DNA from 4 places in the Pseudoalteromonas sp. SR45-4 genome. Region 1 is predicted to be linked to each of the others. Evidence: predicted binding sites of a transcription regulator. Region 1 holds the regulator's gene; each other region holds the start of a gene.

Region 1 (4,219 bases):
GCGTCAAATTGTACCGCTAATTGTGCTAATACGGTAGCAGCTCTAGCATGCAGGCCTAGCTTGTTTTTTATTAAAAATGTATTTTCTAAGCGCATAAGATACTCTACTTAAGCTGAACAGATGATTATTTAAATTGAATTATTTTTCTTGCTCGCGATGGCGAATTTTTACATTAGGGTGAGACATAGCAAAGCTTTCACCAATTGTTTGCGCTAAATAAACTGAGCGGTGCTGACCACCAGTACAACCAATAGCAATGGTTAAATAACTGCGATTATTACGCTCTAGGTGTGGTAACCACGTTTGTACAAAGGTTTGAATTTGCCAAGTGAATTTTTGCACAATACTATGACTAGCTAAATAATCTTTTACAGGTTGATCTAATCCAGTTAAAGGCTTGAGCTCCGGTTCCCAGTGTGGGTTTGGTAAAAAACGCGCATCAAAAACATAATCAGCACCTTTGGGAATACCATGCTTAAAGCCAAACGACTCAAAGGTAATGATAAGCTGTTTGTCTTTTTTACCGAGTATGGTTTCACGCATAGATTCAGCAAGTTGATGCACACTTAAATCGGTTGTATCAATGACATGATCAGCCTGCGTTACGAGTACATCGAGTAATTCTTTTTCTTTTTGTATTGCTAAATCTAGCGGTAGCGAATCAATCGAAAGCGGGTGCAAACGACGTGTTTCTGAATAACGGCGGATTAATGTTTGATCGTCGCTATCTAAATAAAATAACGTTGGTTTAGCAAAGTCGGGCAAGTACTCAAGAATATCGTTAAACTGCTGCTGGTCTTTAGGCAGGTTACGCACGTCTATACTAACGGCTATTTTATCGTAGTTATCAGAGACACTGCGCACTAATGAAGGCAGCAAATTTACCGGAATATTATCTACACAATAGTAACCTAAATCTTCTACAACACGTAAAGCAACTGACTTACCAGAACCTGATCGGCCACTTATAATAATTAATTCCATTTACCACCCCTTTATTAGTAACTAGGATTGATTCAAAATAACTTGGTATAACGCTTCATCAGACTTTGCCGCACGCAATTGCTTACAAAACTCTTTATCGTTTAGTTTATCAGCTATTGTGGCTAGTGTTTTCAAGTGCTGCTGGTTATCGCCATCGGGCACTATAAGCGCAACAAAAATATCAACTGGACGATTATCAATTGCATCAAAATTAATAGCGGTTTCGCTTATTAAAATTAAGGCAAGAGGCTCTTGTGCCCCGCTCATACGGCCATGTGGAATTGCTATTCCTCGGCCAATACCGGTACTACCTAACTTTTCTCTTGCCAATAAAGCAGTGAGAATATCTTGCTGAGGTAAATACGGCATTTTTTTATGCGCGAGTTCACTGATGAATTCTAAAATTCTTTTTTTACTATTAAAAAGGACCACAGCTTTGCTGCAGTCCTGGCATATAAGTGAGCTTAATTTCATAGTGTTAGTGTCGAGCAAACTTCTCTTTGTGTTTAATTACTTGACGATCGAGTTTGTCAATCAACGAGTCAATGGCAGCGTACATATCTTGGTGTTCGGTCGATGCAAATAGCTCAGCGCCACTTACAAAAATTGTTGCTTCAGCTTTTTGACTTAATTTTTCTACATCGAGAATAACATGCACATTAGTTATGTGATCTGAGTGTCTTTGCAGCTTTGCAAATTTATTATTTACATAGTCTCTTAATGAGTCTGTAATGTCTACATGACGACCAGTTAAGTTTAGTTGCATCAGCATTTTCCTCTTTGTTGTACGTCTTAAATCAAGCTTTTACGTTGATTCGACGGGGGAATAGCCAGAGATTCGCGATATTTTGCAATTGTCCGTCTAGCTACTTTAATTCCTTGCTCAGCCAATATATCTGCAATCTTGCTATCACTCAATGGTTTGGCTAAGTTTTCTGCAGCTATCAACTTTTTAATCAAGGCACGTATGGCAGTTGATGAACATTCGCCACCATTTTCGGTGCTTACATGGCTTGAAAAAAAGTACTTAAGCTCAAAAATGCCACGTGGAGTGTGCATATATTTTTGCGTAGTGACCCGTGAAATAGTCGACTCGTGCATTTCAACTATTTCGGCAACATCGTTTAAAACCATAGGTTTCATGGCTTCTGGGCCATGTTCAAAAAACGCTTGTTGCTGCTTAACAATACAATTAGTTACTTTCAGGAGGGTTTCGTTTCTACTTTCTAGGCTTTTAATAAACCATTTAGCTTCTTGTAAGTGCGAGCGAATAAATTGGCTGTCACCGCTGGATTTTACTGTACGAGACATAGCCGCATATTGGCTGTTAACACGTATTTTTGGCATGCTATCTGGGTTTAGCTCTACCACCCAGCGGCCTTTTATTTTTTTAACAGACACGTCAGGTATAACGTATTCAGACTCTTCTCTGACAATAGTATCCGCAGGCTTAGGATTAAGCGTATGAATAAGTGTCATTATTTCTTTAAGCTCTTCTTCTTTGAGCTTAGTTTTTTTCATTAACGTACGATAGTCGCGAGCAGCGAGTAAATCGATATGATCAGTTAACACCATTTTTGTTTCGTTAATATAAGGGGTGTCTTTATCAAATTGATTTAATTGAATGCATAAGCATTCTTGCAAGCTGCGAGCTGCAATACCAACAGGATCAAATAATTGAATGCGCTTTAGCACTGCTTCTATTTCATCTAGTTCTACTTCGTGTTCGTCGTCAGTTTCTTGGTTAAAGCTTGCTAAAAGGTCTTCGCAACTGAGGGTTAAAATACCAGAGTCATCTACGGCTTCAACGATAGCTATGGCAATAGCTTCGTCGGTAGGGCTAAAAGGGGTGAGCTGTAATTGCCACATTAAGTATTCATGCAGGGTTTCGGTTGATGCACCTTGATAAATAGATTCATCTTCAGGCATTGGCCCTGATGAAGAGGCAGGCGCTGCGCTCATATATTCATCCCATGATACATCCATGGCCATGTCGTCGCTTATGGTGTCTTTATTTAGTGCTTCGCCGCTATCTTGCTCATACTCGCTTGGGGTGTCGTCAGCAGAGGCGCTAACAGTAATGTCATCTGCTTTTTGCTCGTTTTTACCTGCTGATTCTTCCGTGTAATCTTGTTCATCAACTTCAAGTAATGGGTTGCTATCAAGTGCTTCTTGTATTTCTTGCTGGAGATCCAAGGTACTAAGCTGCAATAAGCGAATAGCCTGTTGCAGTTGCGGAGTCATTGTAAGTTGCTGGCCCATGCGCAGCTGTAATGATTGCCTCATTTATCTCTAACAATCCTTATAAATTGATATGATTAATCTTAGCAGATGCTTATAGTAATAACATAAATATTACAGTTTGAACTGCTCGCCTAAATAAACATCACGTACTGTTTTATCGTTTAATACAAATTCAGGAGTACCAGATGCAATTAGCTCCCCATGAGAAACAATGTAGGCTTTTTCACAAACATCAAGGGTTTCCCTTACATTGTGGTCGGTAATTAGTACGCCAATACCACGATTTTTAAGGTGTTCTATAATTTTTTTAATATCGAGTACTGAAATAGGATCCACGCCAGCAAAGGGCTCATCAAGCAATATAAATTTAGGATCTGCAGCTAAAGCACGTGCTATTTCTACGCGGCGACGTTCACCACCAGATAGCGCCATACCTAAGCTGTCGCGAATATGTTGCAGGCTAAATTCGTCCAATAAACTATTTAGGGTTTCTTCCCTGGCTTGTTTATTTAGTTGCTTACGCGTTTCTAAAATAGCCATTAAATTTTGATACACAGTGAGCTTTCTAAAAATAGAAGATTCTTGTGGTAAATAACCAATACCTAAACGAGCACGGCTGTGCATAGGAAGTAAGGTAATATCGTTATCATCAATTAATATTTTACCTTTGTCGCTAGGAACTAAGCCTACAATCATGTAAAAGGTAGTGGTTTTACCTGCGCCATTTGGGCCAAGTAAACCAACAATGCTGCCAGCTTTTACTTCAAGTCCTACATTTTTAACAACTTCACGGCCTTTATAGCTTTTTGCTAATAGCTCTGCTTTTAATGTACTCATGGCTGACCTTTATTGAGTTTTTGTTCTTTTTTTACGTCTATAGGCACTAAAATAGTGTGTACCCGATCAGTTGAGTTTTCATCTTTTTCAGCACTTATAAGCTGTTGCTCTATATCGTAGGTGATGCTTTTAGCCGTAATTTTTTGCCCAGCTT
Region 2 (4,219 bases), on a different contig from region 1:
TTTGCTGTTACCTGTTTCTTCTATTTCTAAATTAGTCTCTTCAGCCATGACATTTCCTTTATTAGCAAAGGTACTTGCTTGTTTTAGTTATTATAATAGCAGTACTTAGGCATAGTAATCTATTGATGATGACGTTTGTTGTCGAGAACTTGGTATTTGTGTATTAATTTGCTCATCGTTTTCATCAGTAGTCAATTCATTATTAGCTAAACGACGACTATCGTTGTCATCATTTTGCTCTGCTCCTTGCCCTCCAGGCTCACCATAAGAAATAGTACTTTCGCCTAAATCTATACCTTGCTGGGCAAGCATTTCGCGTAAGCGCGGAAGCGATTGTTCAAGCGCTTCTTTAGCTTGCTGGTTTTGTACTACAAAGTTTATTTGTGCTTGCTCTGCATCGCTTCTGATGCGAATTTGCATACTGCCCATTTCTGGTGGGTCGAGACGAATTTCTGCTACTTTATTATTTATGCTAAGCATAGAGCTCACTCGCTCTTGCAACATTTTTGCCGCGTCACTTTTTATAATATTAAGCGCTTGCATAACACCTGGGTCCAAGCTTGCTTGTTTAACTTGCGCTGTGCTTTGTAATTGCCCAGCCTGCAACGCTTGCATATCAATTATAGTTTGCTCATACCCTACACTATCGTATAGGCCTAAACCATTTACCGTACTGGTAATTTGCGTCAATAATTGTGCTGCTCGGGGTGATAACTGTTCAGTGTTATTTTTTTGCAATGACTCTAACGATTTAGTGAGTTCTTTATCGCTAAGCGCATTTAATGCTGTTTTATCATCTGCAGATATTAATACTTTTTTATCAATCGATGCGCTTAGCTCTGCAATTGTTTGCTTAATACTTGCTAGCTGCTCACCTTGTGGCTGCTCATTTTTAATATAGCTATTTAACTGGCTCAGTAGCGCTTGTTTTTCTGGGGTGGTTAATGCATTTATTTGAGAATTTAAAGCCTGTTTAGCCGTGTCTGCTGCGCTTGCTTTATCACTTTCAACAACATATTGAGTAAGCATTTGCTTTAACGTTGCGAGGTTGTCGTTGCTATTGGGTTTGCTACTTGCCTGCAGCTGCGTAGTTAATTGCTCATGCTGCTCGGGTGTAAGTTTAGCAAGTAACGGATCTGATTTAATTGCCTCGCTATCTTTGCTTAGCAAGTTCATTACTGCGGCATCTACCGATTGTTTTTGCGCTGTTACATCGCCTTTATTATTTGCCGTAGCCATACTTTGAGATAAGGGCATTAACTTTTCATTTGCCGCTTCAGCGCTTGCTGCAACATCGCTAAACACACCTTTTTGCGGTGCAATTACAATAGGGGCAAGCTGATCATCAGGCTTCCCTTTTAATTGCTTAGCGTCTTCATCTAAAGCCTCGGCTTTAGCATCAGCGTTCTTTTTAACTGAGGTGTCTATAGTGTGCGCAGCATTTATTTGCGCCAACATACTATCGCCCGAAACAGCATCGTCTTGTGTTTCAGGCTGCTCAGCCTTAGCATTGCTAGCGCCTGCTTTAGCTTTGCTGTTATTATTGTAAGCCGCTTTATTGGCATCTTCTAACTGATTAAAAAAACCAGTATCAGAGTCATCATTACGTCTTGAGTTACTCGTTTGTTTATTAGAGTAAGCGTCTTGCTCAGATACCGCTAACATTGAAATATCATTAATCGTCATAAATCACCTAATATAAAGCGGCAACAAACCACCCAATAATGCCTAAAATTATAGTTCACTTAACAACAAAGCAATTAACGTGCCTTTGTTTATAAGGTACAAGCTTTTGTTAAAGCGGTTAAAGTACTCGCTACTTACTAAAGTCGATTGTTGTGTCGTTGAAAAAATTGATTAGCCGAAAATTCATCCAACATTTTTTGCTCATTTTTAGCCACTAGCACATCGGCCTTTAACTGTTGTTTTTCGATGAGTTTAGCGACTGCTTTAGCCTTAATTTGCTGCTTTAACCACAGGGTTTTACGCTGGCTAACCACTTGTTTTGCAGTGTTAACTGTATTGGCTTGTTGGCGAATTGCTTCTTCTATTTTAGCAATAAATGCATGAAACTGACTAAACCCAGCACTTGATAAGCCCGACTGCCCTTTAATGTGTAATTGCTGGGTGTATTCCAATCTAAAGTTATTTAAACCTTGGAGTTTTTGCTGGTTTGCCTGCAAATTTTGATTCGCCTGCAAATAGCTCATCCGCAGCGTTTCTTCTTTATCGTTTTCAATCTTTAGTAATAAATGCAGTTTGTTTTTAGCCATTATGCTTGCCCTAATAACTGCGCTAGCCCTTGCAGGCCGTCGTCGTAACTAATTACATCACGCATGCCTTGCTGTAAAAAGGCATTTACTCTTGGCATCATATTTATGGCTTGATCAAGCATTTGATCTGTCCCTTTTTGATACGCACCTAGGGTGATCATGTCTTTATTTTGCTGGTACATAGAGTACACCTGCTTAAGCACTCGCGCTTGTTGCATGTGCGTCTCAGATACCACTTGCGGCATTACTCGTGAAATAGATTTTTCTATATCAATTGCCGGATAATGACCGCTGTCGGCCAGTTCCCGCGAAAGTACAATATGGCCGTCGAGTATGGCGCGCGCCGCATCGGCAATGGGATCTTGCATATCATCGCCTTCACTTAATACGGTAAAAAAGGCAGTAATAGAGCCTTGCCCTTCTCCGCCGTTACCGGCACGCTCCACCAGCGCTGGTAGTTTTGCAAACACCGAAGGCGGGTAGCCTTTAGTCGCCGGTGGCTCGCCTACTGCAAGTGCTATTTCACGCTGCGCCATGGCATAGCGCGTTACCGAATCGAGCAATAACAAAACGTTTAATCCCTGATCGCGAAAGTACTCTGCAATTGTTACCGCAGTTTCGCAGCCTTTTAAACGCATTAATGGTGAAGAATCTGCCGGTGCTGCTACAACCACCGAGCGTTTACGCCCCTCTACACCAAGTATTTCTTCAATAAATTCTTTTACTTCGCGGCCACGCTCGCCCACCAGCCCCACCACAATAACATCGGCTTCACTACCACGAGTCATCATACCAAGCAGTACCGACTTACCTACACCCGAGCCTGCAAACAAGCCCATTCGCTGGCCTTGTCCTACTGTTATTACTGAATTTATAGCACGCACACCTACATCCATAGGCTGGCTTATGGGTCGTCTTGAAAGAGGGTTTATCGGTTTTTGGGCAAACTTAAGATAGTGCTCAGCATTAATTTTACCTAAACCATCAAGAGGACGACCTAAGCCATCAACTACGCGGCCCAGCAAACTCATGCCTACAGGTAAACCTGTGTCGTTAAGTTGGGGGATCACCCGAGCACCAGGGAGCACCCCCGATATATGATCGTTTGGCATTAAATATAAGGTTTGGTCGTTAAAGCCAACTATTTCGGCGTCAACAAAGCCGTTCATAGTTTCTATTTTACATTGGCTACCTACAGGCGCACGTAAGCCTTTGGCCTCAAGGGTTAGGCCAACTACTCGCGTTAAAATACCCGCTACAGCAAGTGTTGGCGGTTTAATATGCTGTTTGTATTGAGATAAGCGTTCGCTTAATGAAACATCTAAAGCAGACATAACAGACCAATAAAATAGTTAGATACTACTGCTATGCAAAAAACTATCCAATGTTTCTTTGACACGCGTTTTAAGTGTCATATCAAGCGATGATTGCGCCGTTTTAACTTCGCAGCCGCCTCGCTCTAACGTTGGCTCTGCAATCAACTGCCAGTTATTATCTGTCACTGTTTGCTCGCCATAACTTTGCTTTATTAGCTCTAAATCTTCGGGGTGTAAATGAATGCGTACTTTTTCTTGCTCGGTATTAAGCGCATCAATACTGTGTTTAAGGGTGTGTAAAATAACATCAGGAGAGATTTTTACTTCTTGATAAATAATAGCTTCTGCAAGCATAACGGCTAATTGCACTAATTGCTTTTCAGCTTGCTCATCTACTTTACCTAGTGGCGCGGTTAATCCCTCTAAAACACTACGCAGGCCAGTTAACTGCTCCTCTATTAGTGGTTTTACATCTTCTTGGCCTTGGGTTTTTCCCAGCTCTAGCCCCTCTTTGTAGCCAGCTTCTTTACCTTCGGTAACGCCTTTATCAAAACCGTCTATGTAACCTTGCTCGTGCCCTTGTTTTACACCTTCTTCAAACGCATCTTGTCTAATGCGCTCAAGTTCGGC
Region 3 (4,219 bases), on a different contig from region 1:
GGACAAGTGATTAAACAATCCACCTTATATGCCTATGAAGATAAGCAAGGTGCGCTTATATTTGCCAACCCCGACGCCAAGCAACTCTGGATCAAGCCCCCTGGTAGCGAACATGCGCAACTCCTCGTTGCGTCTATTAATTTATCTAATCATACATCCTGGTACTACCAAGAAGGCGAAACACAAGCACTGTCACGCGTGTATTACTTTAATGTAGCGCAGGGCGACTATCGCTTAAGTTACTATGACTTTGCCTCAGCGAGTCATCACGACATAATACGCCTACCTGAGCGTTCATTTAGCAGAACATCTGGCTTAACTTATATTGCTACCGCTGGTTGGTTAATTTATACCTCTTATAAATCTCCGCAAATAGATATTAAGCGAATAGATGCAAAGTATTTACCCTGAGCAACATAATTGTTCATTACGATTACCTGATTGCTACAGTGTCATGATTTAATTTTTTTTAGCTATAAAATTCACTCGACCAGGGGTTAGCGAGTAACCTGGTATTTGGTATAATAAGGTTCACACATGTAGTAACTCATAATAGGAACGCCTAAATGCCGCACATTATTATTGAACACTCAGAAGACCTCCCTGTATTACCACAAGTACTTGTAGAAAAAATTCACAACGCCGCTTTCCAAAGTAATCTATTTGATTTAGAAACCATAAAAACACGCGCTATTTCCTATCAGCAATATCTACTGGGCGCAGGCAGGTCGGGGTTTATACATATCGCGGTACACATTTTGGCAGGGCGTTCTATTGAGCAAAAACAAATGTTAAGTGAGCAACTACTTGAGTGTTTAAAAACCTATTGCAGAGCATCAGACAGCTTAAGCGTTAATATTTACGATATCGAACATGAGATCTACCGCAAAAATTAATTTATTTTAGCCGTTTCATTAAATTAGTGAACAGTTCTAGCAGCAAAAAATAGCTTAATCACTAACCAAGGTCATTTTATATAGTGACCTACAGGTTATTTCTAACGGGATTAATTAGCTACTTAATAAGCCAGAATGATCATGTTATTAATAATATAGGTATTAGCTTAAAAGCGTTAATAAGTACTCTGTAAAAAAACCCTAATTAGGGTTTTTTTATTGCCGTAAAACAATTCTATTTATTATTTTATAATGAGACAGTCACAAATATACTTAAAGTGTAATTAACACAACATAGAGCTATTCATTAGTTAATGATTGGAATGATTTTTAGTGGGTATATTTAAAAGTGGTGGCCCCTCCCAGACTCGAACTGGGGACCTAACGATTATGAGTCGTGTGCTCTAACCAACTGAGCTAAGGGGCCAACTTTTTGTATAACTGTAAACAGTTAATTTTTTAAGAAGCGTTTAGCCACATAGCGACTAAAGCGGGGTGCAGTATAAAAAGTTTTTAGGGGCTTGTCACTAGCAAAAGTCTTTATTTTAACAATCAATGGTCTAACTGCTTAAATAGTAATCTTTTTATGGGTGTAATATTAAAATTTGCAGAATTTAGGGTTAATACTGGCAGCTAAGTAAAAATGAAATGGAAGGCTGTATATCGCGTAATTTAAAAATTAAGCTTTAAACAAGCAACTTACAGCTTATATTACGCGACAAACAGAAATGAATTATTTTTTTGCGATAATGTAGATTGCATGTATTACTCCAGGGAAGTAACCAAACAACGTGAGTAAAATATTTATCCAAAAATGTAAGCCTAAACCCACCTGTAAAAATACTCCCAGTGGTGGCAGTAAGATTGAAAAAATAATACGTATAATATCCATAAATACTTCCTTATTTATAAACAAAAAATTATAAGCAAAAACCCAGCAAAGCTGGGTTTTATAAATACTATATTACTTTGCAACTATCGTTAATTTATCTACTACGTCGCGAACATCTTCAGCATTTTTAGCAATTTTTACTGCAAGCTGTTTTTCAGCATCTGAGTTCACTGTACCGGTAAGAGTAACTACACCTTTGTCAGTATCTACATCAATGTTTGTACCACCAACTTCTGAGTTAAATAAATAACGCGTTGTGATGACTGTGGTAATTTTAGCGTCGGTTAAGCCGCTACCATCATCATCTTTCATGTTGTCATGGCTTTTACTGTTCATGCTTTTCACAACAGTAAGCTGGTTATCAACATTGGTTACGCCATCTAAACTCAGTACAAGTTCTTCTGCTAGCTCTTTGTCGAGTTCGCTATTAACTTTACCTGTTAGTATAACTTTGCCATTTTTTACATCAGTGTTGATGTCAAAGTTATTGAGATTAGTGTTCATAAGAAGCACTGTTTCAGCCTTACCATCAATCCAAGCATCTTTACTTTCATTTTCCCAGCTGCTCGCTTGAGCACCCATAGCCGTAGTACCTAAAACTAACGCCGCAATGATAGATTTGTTAAATGTTTTCATAATCTTTCTCCTTTTGATTAAAGACACTTTAACTAATGCCAGCTTTAGGCCAACTTTAATAAATAAGTAAAATCATAAACTTAAGGTTAAATATAAAATAACTTCACTTTGTACACATCACTTTTTTACCGACTTATCGGTAAAAAGTTCTCAGTAGTGAAAATAACTAGATAATTACCATTTTGGTTAATGGATCGTTAATATAACAAAGTCGTAAATAGGATAAAAACATAACAAGCTGATTAATAAAAATAATATTTTTGGTATATGCTTTGCTTATATAGTGACAACAGTAAAATAAAAGGAATACCCTCATGAGCGTAAAAATAACAGACCGCCCGCAAGAGCAAGTGCGCGAAGAAGTGATTGATCAACTAATTTATAATTACAGCCACGGAGTTATTTCTGTTGAAGCATTTGAAAGGCGTTTAGATGAGGCAATGGCTACAAGTAATAATGAAGTCCTTGTTAGCTTAGTTGAGGATTTAACCCTTAATACTGATCAGCAATATAATGCCCAAAAGCACTCGCAATTTTCACCCAATTACAGCGCTCAACAATCTAGCCAGAGTGACTTTACATTACGCAGTATTTTAGGCTCCAATGAAAGAAGCGGCCAATGGGTTGTGCCTAAAAACATTTACCTGACTAACTTTATGGGCTCGGTAGTACTTGATTTTACTGATGCTGTTTTTACCCACCAAGAGGTAACGATTCATGTTAACTGTATTTTTGGCAGTGATGAAATATACGTACCAGAACACGTTAATGTAGTATCAAAAATGTTTAGCATTGTTAGTAGTGTTGAAAATAAAACAGTGGCACTTAACAAGCATCAAGGGCCGACCATCCATATTGAGGGAAAGGCTATTATGGGCTCGGTAGAAATAAAAATTAAGCGAACCATTAAAGAAAAATTTATTAGCTTTGCTAACCAATTAAAAACCCAACTTGGTGGTAAAAGTGGTACTCCGATGTGATGTACTACCTATAAAAGCATGTTCATAGCTTTTAACTTAGACCCAGGTTAAAGAGTAAAAAACATGCTAAATTTTTAAAGCACTAGAACACATTTAAAAAACACTTTGCAGATTCATCAATGCTGAATTTGTATAAAACGCCCTGCACATCAAGCAAGTACAAAAAACAAACAAAAGTATTTAGGCTTTGTTGTTTACTTTATGGCAAAAGTCGCTAAAATACGCCAGCTAAAATATATAAACGTTCTTTTACAACCCAAAGGTAATACCATGCATCCAATGTTAAACATTGCGGTTCGCGCTGCGCGTAACGCAGGCAAAATTATACTTCGTGCAAGTGAAGATTTATCAAAAGTTGAAGTTCAACAAAAAGGCACTAACGATTTAGTGACTAACATTGATAAAGAAGCAGAAGCTATAATTCGCGACACCATTTTACGCTCTTACCCTGATCACTGCATTGTTGGTGAAGAATTAGGCGAGCATAAAGGTAAGGATGCAGATTACCAATGGATTGTTGACCCGCTTGATGGCACAACTAACTTCATCAAGGGTATTCCTCATTTTGCGGTTTCTATCGCACTTAAAGTAAAAGGTCGTTTAGACCAGGCCGTTATTTATGATCCAATTCGTGGTGAGCTTTTCACTGCCTCTCGTGGTCAAGGCGCACAACTTAATAGCAAACGTTTACGCGTTTCTAAAACAGTTGATTTAGGCGGTTCAATCTTAGCTACTGGCTTTCCTTTCAAGCAAAAACAACACCTAGATGCATACACAGAAGCGTTTAAAGCTTTATTCGTACATACTGCTGATAT
Region 4 (4,219 bases), on a different contig from region 1:
ACGGCCTTTGCCATCTGGAGACATGTTAGTAAGCTCACCTTTACGTAGGCCAACTTGCTCCATTACAGAACCCTGATGCTCTTCTTGACAGTCAATTGTTACTGTTTCAAACGGTTCTTCTAATACACCGTCAACAGTACGCAAAATTACCTCTGGACGAGATACAGCAAGCTCGTAACCTTCACGACGCATATTTTCGATTAAGATACCTAGGTGTAATTCACCACGGCCAGAAACACGGAAGCTATCTGGGCTAGCAGTATCTTCAACGCGAAGTGCTACGTTGTGTACTAGCTCTTTGTCTAAACGCTCACGAATATTACGTGACGTTACAAACTTACCTTCTTTACCACAAAACGGTGAGTTATTTACAGAGAATGTCATTGTTACTGTTGGCTCATCAACACTTAGTGGTGGTAATGCTTCAACGTTAGTAGGACAACAAACAGTATCTGAAATCTTAAGCTCGCCAATACCGGTTACAGTAACAATGTTACCTGCATAACCACGGTCTGTTTCAATACGCTCAAGGCCTAAGTAGCTTTGTACTGTACCAATTTTACCGTTACGTTTAGTACCATCAGCACTAATAATAGTTACTTGTTGGTTTGGAGCAACAGAACCACGCTTGATACGACCAACACCAATTACACCCACGTATGAGTTGTAATCAAGTTGAGAAATCTGCATTTGGAAGTCACCTTCAGGATCTGCATCTGGTGGTGATACTTCGTCAACGATCATTTGGAACATGGCATCCATGTTATCAGATGGCTCGTCTAAATCTAATGTTGCCCAGCCGTTGATTGCTGATGCATAGATTACTTTAAAATCTAACTGCTCGTCAGTGGCGCCTAAGTTATCGAATAAATCAAAGATTTGATCCATAACCCAATCAGGACGTGCACTTGGCTTGTCGATTTTGTTAATTACTACGATTGGCTTTAAACCTTGCGCAAATGCCTTTTGCGTAACAAAACGCGTTTGTGGCATTGGGCCTTCTTGAGCGTCAACAATTAGTAATACTGAGTCAGCCATTGAAAGTACGCGTTCCACTTCACCACCGAAATCGGCGTGTCCTGGAGTATCTACGATATTAATGTGGTAGCCGTTCCATGAAATAGCGGTGTTTTTCGCTAAAATGGTAATACCACGTTCTCTTTCTATATCGTTTGAATCCATCACGCGCTCTTCATTACCGCCGCGTGTTTCTAATGTGCCTGAAAACTCAAGCAGTTTGTCAACCAGTGTAGTTTTACCGTGGTCAACGTGGGCGATAATTGCTATATTTCTTATCTTTTCGATACTCATTAATATTCACTCAGAGAAATTGAATCTCATTGATCCTGCAGGGGCTTACGCACTCACCTGCGTTTTCACGAGATGTCCCAGCATAGGATTTAAAAGGGCGCATATTATCCCTTATAAATGGAATGGATGAAAGTTTATCCAAAATAAATTTGCAAACTTTCTGGTTTTTTTATTTAACCTACTGTTTTAAATTAACTAATTATAAAAATAAAATTTTTAATATTTTTATAAAAACCTCCACTTTAATGACTTTATTGCTATTTTGGTCAGTCTTTTGTATTTACTTTATGTTAGTCTATCACGATTAAATAGCGAGCAACTTTTTACTCTGTAACTGTTGCACTATATTGAAGCATTTACGCACCATAATGGTGCGCATTAGAAACAGCCGTTATTACTTTTGTATTTTTTATGTTTATAAACATTAAGTTACAATAGTGGCACAAAATCAGCTTATAAAACACAAAGCATTTAAGCAGCAATAACAAAACCTTATAGTTGGAGGACACATGTCGCAATCGGTTTTAGATTTTATTAAAGAAAATGACGTTAAGTTCATTGATTTACGCTTTACTGATACCAAAGGTAAAGAGCAGCATATTTCAATTCCTCATCACCAAATTGATGAAGACTTTTTTGAAGATGGTAAAATGTTCGATGGTTCTTCAATTGCTGGCTGGAAAGGCATAAACGAATCAGACATGGTGCTAATGCCTGTTGCTGAATCAGCTAAGCTTGACCCATTCACTGAAGAAGCCACATTAATTATACGTTGTGACGTAGTAGAGCCTTCTACATTACAAGGTTACGAGCGCGATCCTCGCTCTGTAGCAAAGCGTGCTGAAGAATATATGCGCTCTACGGGTATTGCTGATACGGTTTTATTTGGCCCAGAGCCAGAGTTCTTCGTATTTGATGACGTAAAATATAAAACAGACATGTCTGGCTCTATGTACAAAATCGATTCTAAGCAAGCTGCTTGGAACTCAGATAAAGAATACGCAGACGGCAATACAGGTCATCGCCCTGGCGTTAAAGGCGGTTACTTCCCAGTTGCTCCTGTTGATGACTTTCAAGATTGGCGCTCTGCTACTTGTCTAGTATTAGAAGAAATGGGACAAGTTGTTGAAGCACATCATCACGAAGTAGCAACTGCAGGACAAAACGAAATTGCTACGCGCTTTAATACTATGGTGATTAAAGCCGATGAAATTCAAGAAATGAAATATGTTATTCATAACATGGCTCATTTATACGGCAAAACAGCCACTTTTATGCCTAAACCTATTGTTGGCGATAACGGTTCTGGTATGCATTGTCATCAGTCGTTAGCTAAAGACGGTGTTAACTTATTTGCAGGTGATAAGTACGGCGGTCTTTCTGAAGATGCGCTTTATTACATTGGCGGTATTATTAAACATGCTAAAGCAATTAATGCGTTTGCTAATGCCTCTACTAACTCGTACAAACGTTTAGTACCAGGTTACGAAGCACCAGTAATGCTTGCATACTCTGCACGTAACCGTTCTGCATCGATTCGTATTCCGGTAGTACCATCAGCTAAAGGTCGTCGTATTGAAGTACGCTTCCCTGATGCAACGGCTAACCCGTATCTTGCTTTTGCTGCCATGCTTATGGCTGGCCTTGATGGAATTAAAAATAAAATCCATCCTGGTGATGCAATGGATAAAGATTTATACGACCTACCTGCAGAAGAAGCAGCAGAAATTCCAACCGTTGCCTCTTCATTAGAAGAAGCACTGGCATCTCTTGATGCTGACCGTGAGTTTTTAAATCAAGGTGACGTGTTCTCTAATGATTTAATTGATGCTTACATTAAACTTAAGAGTCAAGAAGTTGAAAAACTTAACATGACAACGCACCCAATTGAGTTTGAAATGTATTACAGCTGTTAATTTTAGTTAACAGTTATAAAATATACCTTTAAGCCCGCTTTGCGGGCTTTTTTAATGGTAAATTAGTACTTTCTCCACTAAAGTAAAGTTAATGTTAAAAATGCAGGGTTGCAGAGTGAGTAGCAAGATTTTATTACTACTAATTACTTCATTATTAAGTGTTTGTAGTTACGCTGGTGAAAAAAAAATTTACGCATGGAAAGATAAAAATGGCGTACTGGTGTTTTCAGATACCCCCCATATTGGCGCCAAAGAGATAAAACTCACCAGCCAAGATTTAACCATGCCTGCAACAAATACAGATATATTAAATAATCAAACTAAAGCGCAGCCGGTTGCATTTAGTATTGGTATTGCATCGCCTGAGCATCAGCAAACTATTCGTGAAAACACCGGCTCTGTGTATGTATCTACTCGCATTACCCCCCGCTTTGAAAACGACTTTACAATACAGCTATTTCTTGATGGTAAAGCCTATGGCGCAGCAAGTGATACCTCAACCTTTGCTTTAAGAGATGTAGAGCGTGGTGAGCACACTCTGCAAGTTAAGCTGTACAACAAACAAAACCAAGTCATTGCGACAAGCCCATTGAGTGTATTTTTTATGCATAGAAAAGGCTTAAGCTTAGGTAATTAACTCCCACCTAATTCACATTAAAAATAGCAATTGCAGTGCAATTTCATTAAATTACTTGCCTGAAAACACAGGCGCACTAAAATGGTGCAACAATGCTTAATAACACACACTTTAGCCCTGAGCTACTCAATGCCATATGGCAAAATCAAACCACCGCCGTGATGCTTTTAAACGAAAGCTTTACGCTTATTTATGCCAATACCAGTACCAGTGAACTACTTGGTTTAGGCACTAAGCGTTTATTAGGGCAGTCTTTTGATGATTTATTTAACTACCATTCAATCGATTTAAAACGCATAGCGCAATACTCTTTAATTGATGGCGTAGATTGCCACCAGCATAGGGCTGACGTGGT

Evidence for each region. Region 1 encodes sigma-54, which starts transcription at its own class of promoters, with help from an activator protein. Its sites were predicted from a motif close to GTTGGCACGNNNNTNGNNT; they were not measured.
Region 2: the regulator sigma-54 is predicted to act here: its motif matches at 1,755-1,773, upstream of H5058_RS02445 (flagellar hook-length control protein FliK).
Region 3: the regulator sigma-54 is predicted to act here: its motif matches at 2,684-2,702, upstream of H5058_RS04105 (LiaF domain-containing protein).
Region 4: the regulator sigma-54 is predicted to act here: its motif matches at 1,748-1,766, upstream of glnA (glutamate--ammonia ligase).

What each region holds. Positions count from the first base shown of each region.
Region 1 is NZ_JACJDO010000001.1:95,836-100,054, reverse strand. It holds gene H5058_RS00490 (HPr family phosphocarrier protein) at 1-95, opposite strand, end outside; gene rapZ (RNase adapter RapZ) at 139-984, opposite strand; gene ptsN (PTS IIA-like nitrogen regulatory protein PtsN) at 1,006-1,458, opposite strand; gene hpf (ribosome hibernation promoting factor) at 1,463-1,750, opposite strand; gene H5058_RS00470 (RNA polymerase factor sigma-54) at 1,777-3,270, opposite strand; gene lptB (LPS export ABC transporter ATP-binding protein) at 3,340-4,065, opposite strand; gene lptA (lipopolysaccharide transport periplasmic protein LptA) at 4,062-4,219, opposite strand, start outside.
Region 2 is NZ_JACJDO010000003.1:71,288-75,506, reverse strand. It holds gene fliL (flagellar basal body-associated protein FliL) at 1-48, opposite strand, end outside; gene H5058_RS02445 (flagellar hook-length control protein FliK) at 106-1,686, opposite strand; gene fliJ (flagellar export protein FliJ) at 1,824-2,273, opposite strand; gene fliI (flagellar protein export ATPase FliI) at 2,273-3,607, opposite strand; gene fliH (flagellar assembly protein FliH) at 3,626-4,219, opposite strand, start outside.
Region 3 is NZ_JACJDO010000005.1:111,285-115,503, forward strand. It holds gene H5058_RS04080 (winged helix-turn-helix domain-containing protein) at 1-411, shown strand, start outside; gene H5058_RS04085 (5-carboxymethyl-2-hydroxymuconate Delta-isomerase) at 567-896, shown strand; tRNA gene H5058_RS04090 (tRNA-Ile) at 1,247-1,323, opposite strand; gene H5058_RS04095 (YqaE/Pmp3 family membrane protein) at 1,630-1,788, opposite strand; gene H5058_RS04100 (BON domain-containing protein) at 1,861-2,424, opposite strand; gene H5058_RS04105 (LiaF domain-containing protein) at 2,739-3,404, shown strand; gene suhB (inositol-1-monophosphatase) at 3,675-4,219, shown strand, end outside.
Region 4 is NZ_JACJDO010000009.1:44,569-48,787, reverse strand. It holds gene typA (translational GTPase TypA) at 1-1,311, opposite strand, end outside; gene glnA (glutamate--ammonia ligase) at 1,821-3,227, shown strand; gene H5058_RS06095 (DUF4124 domain-containing protein) at 3,343-3,864, shown strand; gene glnL (nitrogen regulation protein NR(II)) at 3,957-4,219, shown strand, end outside.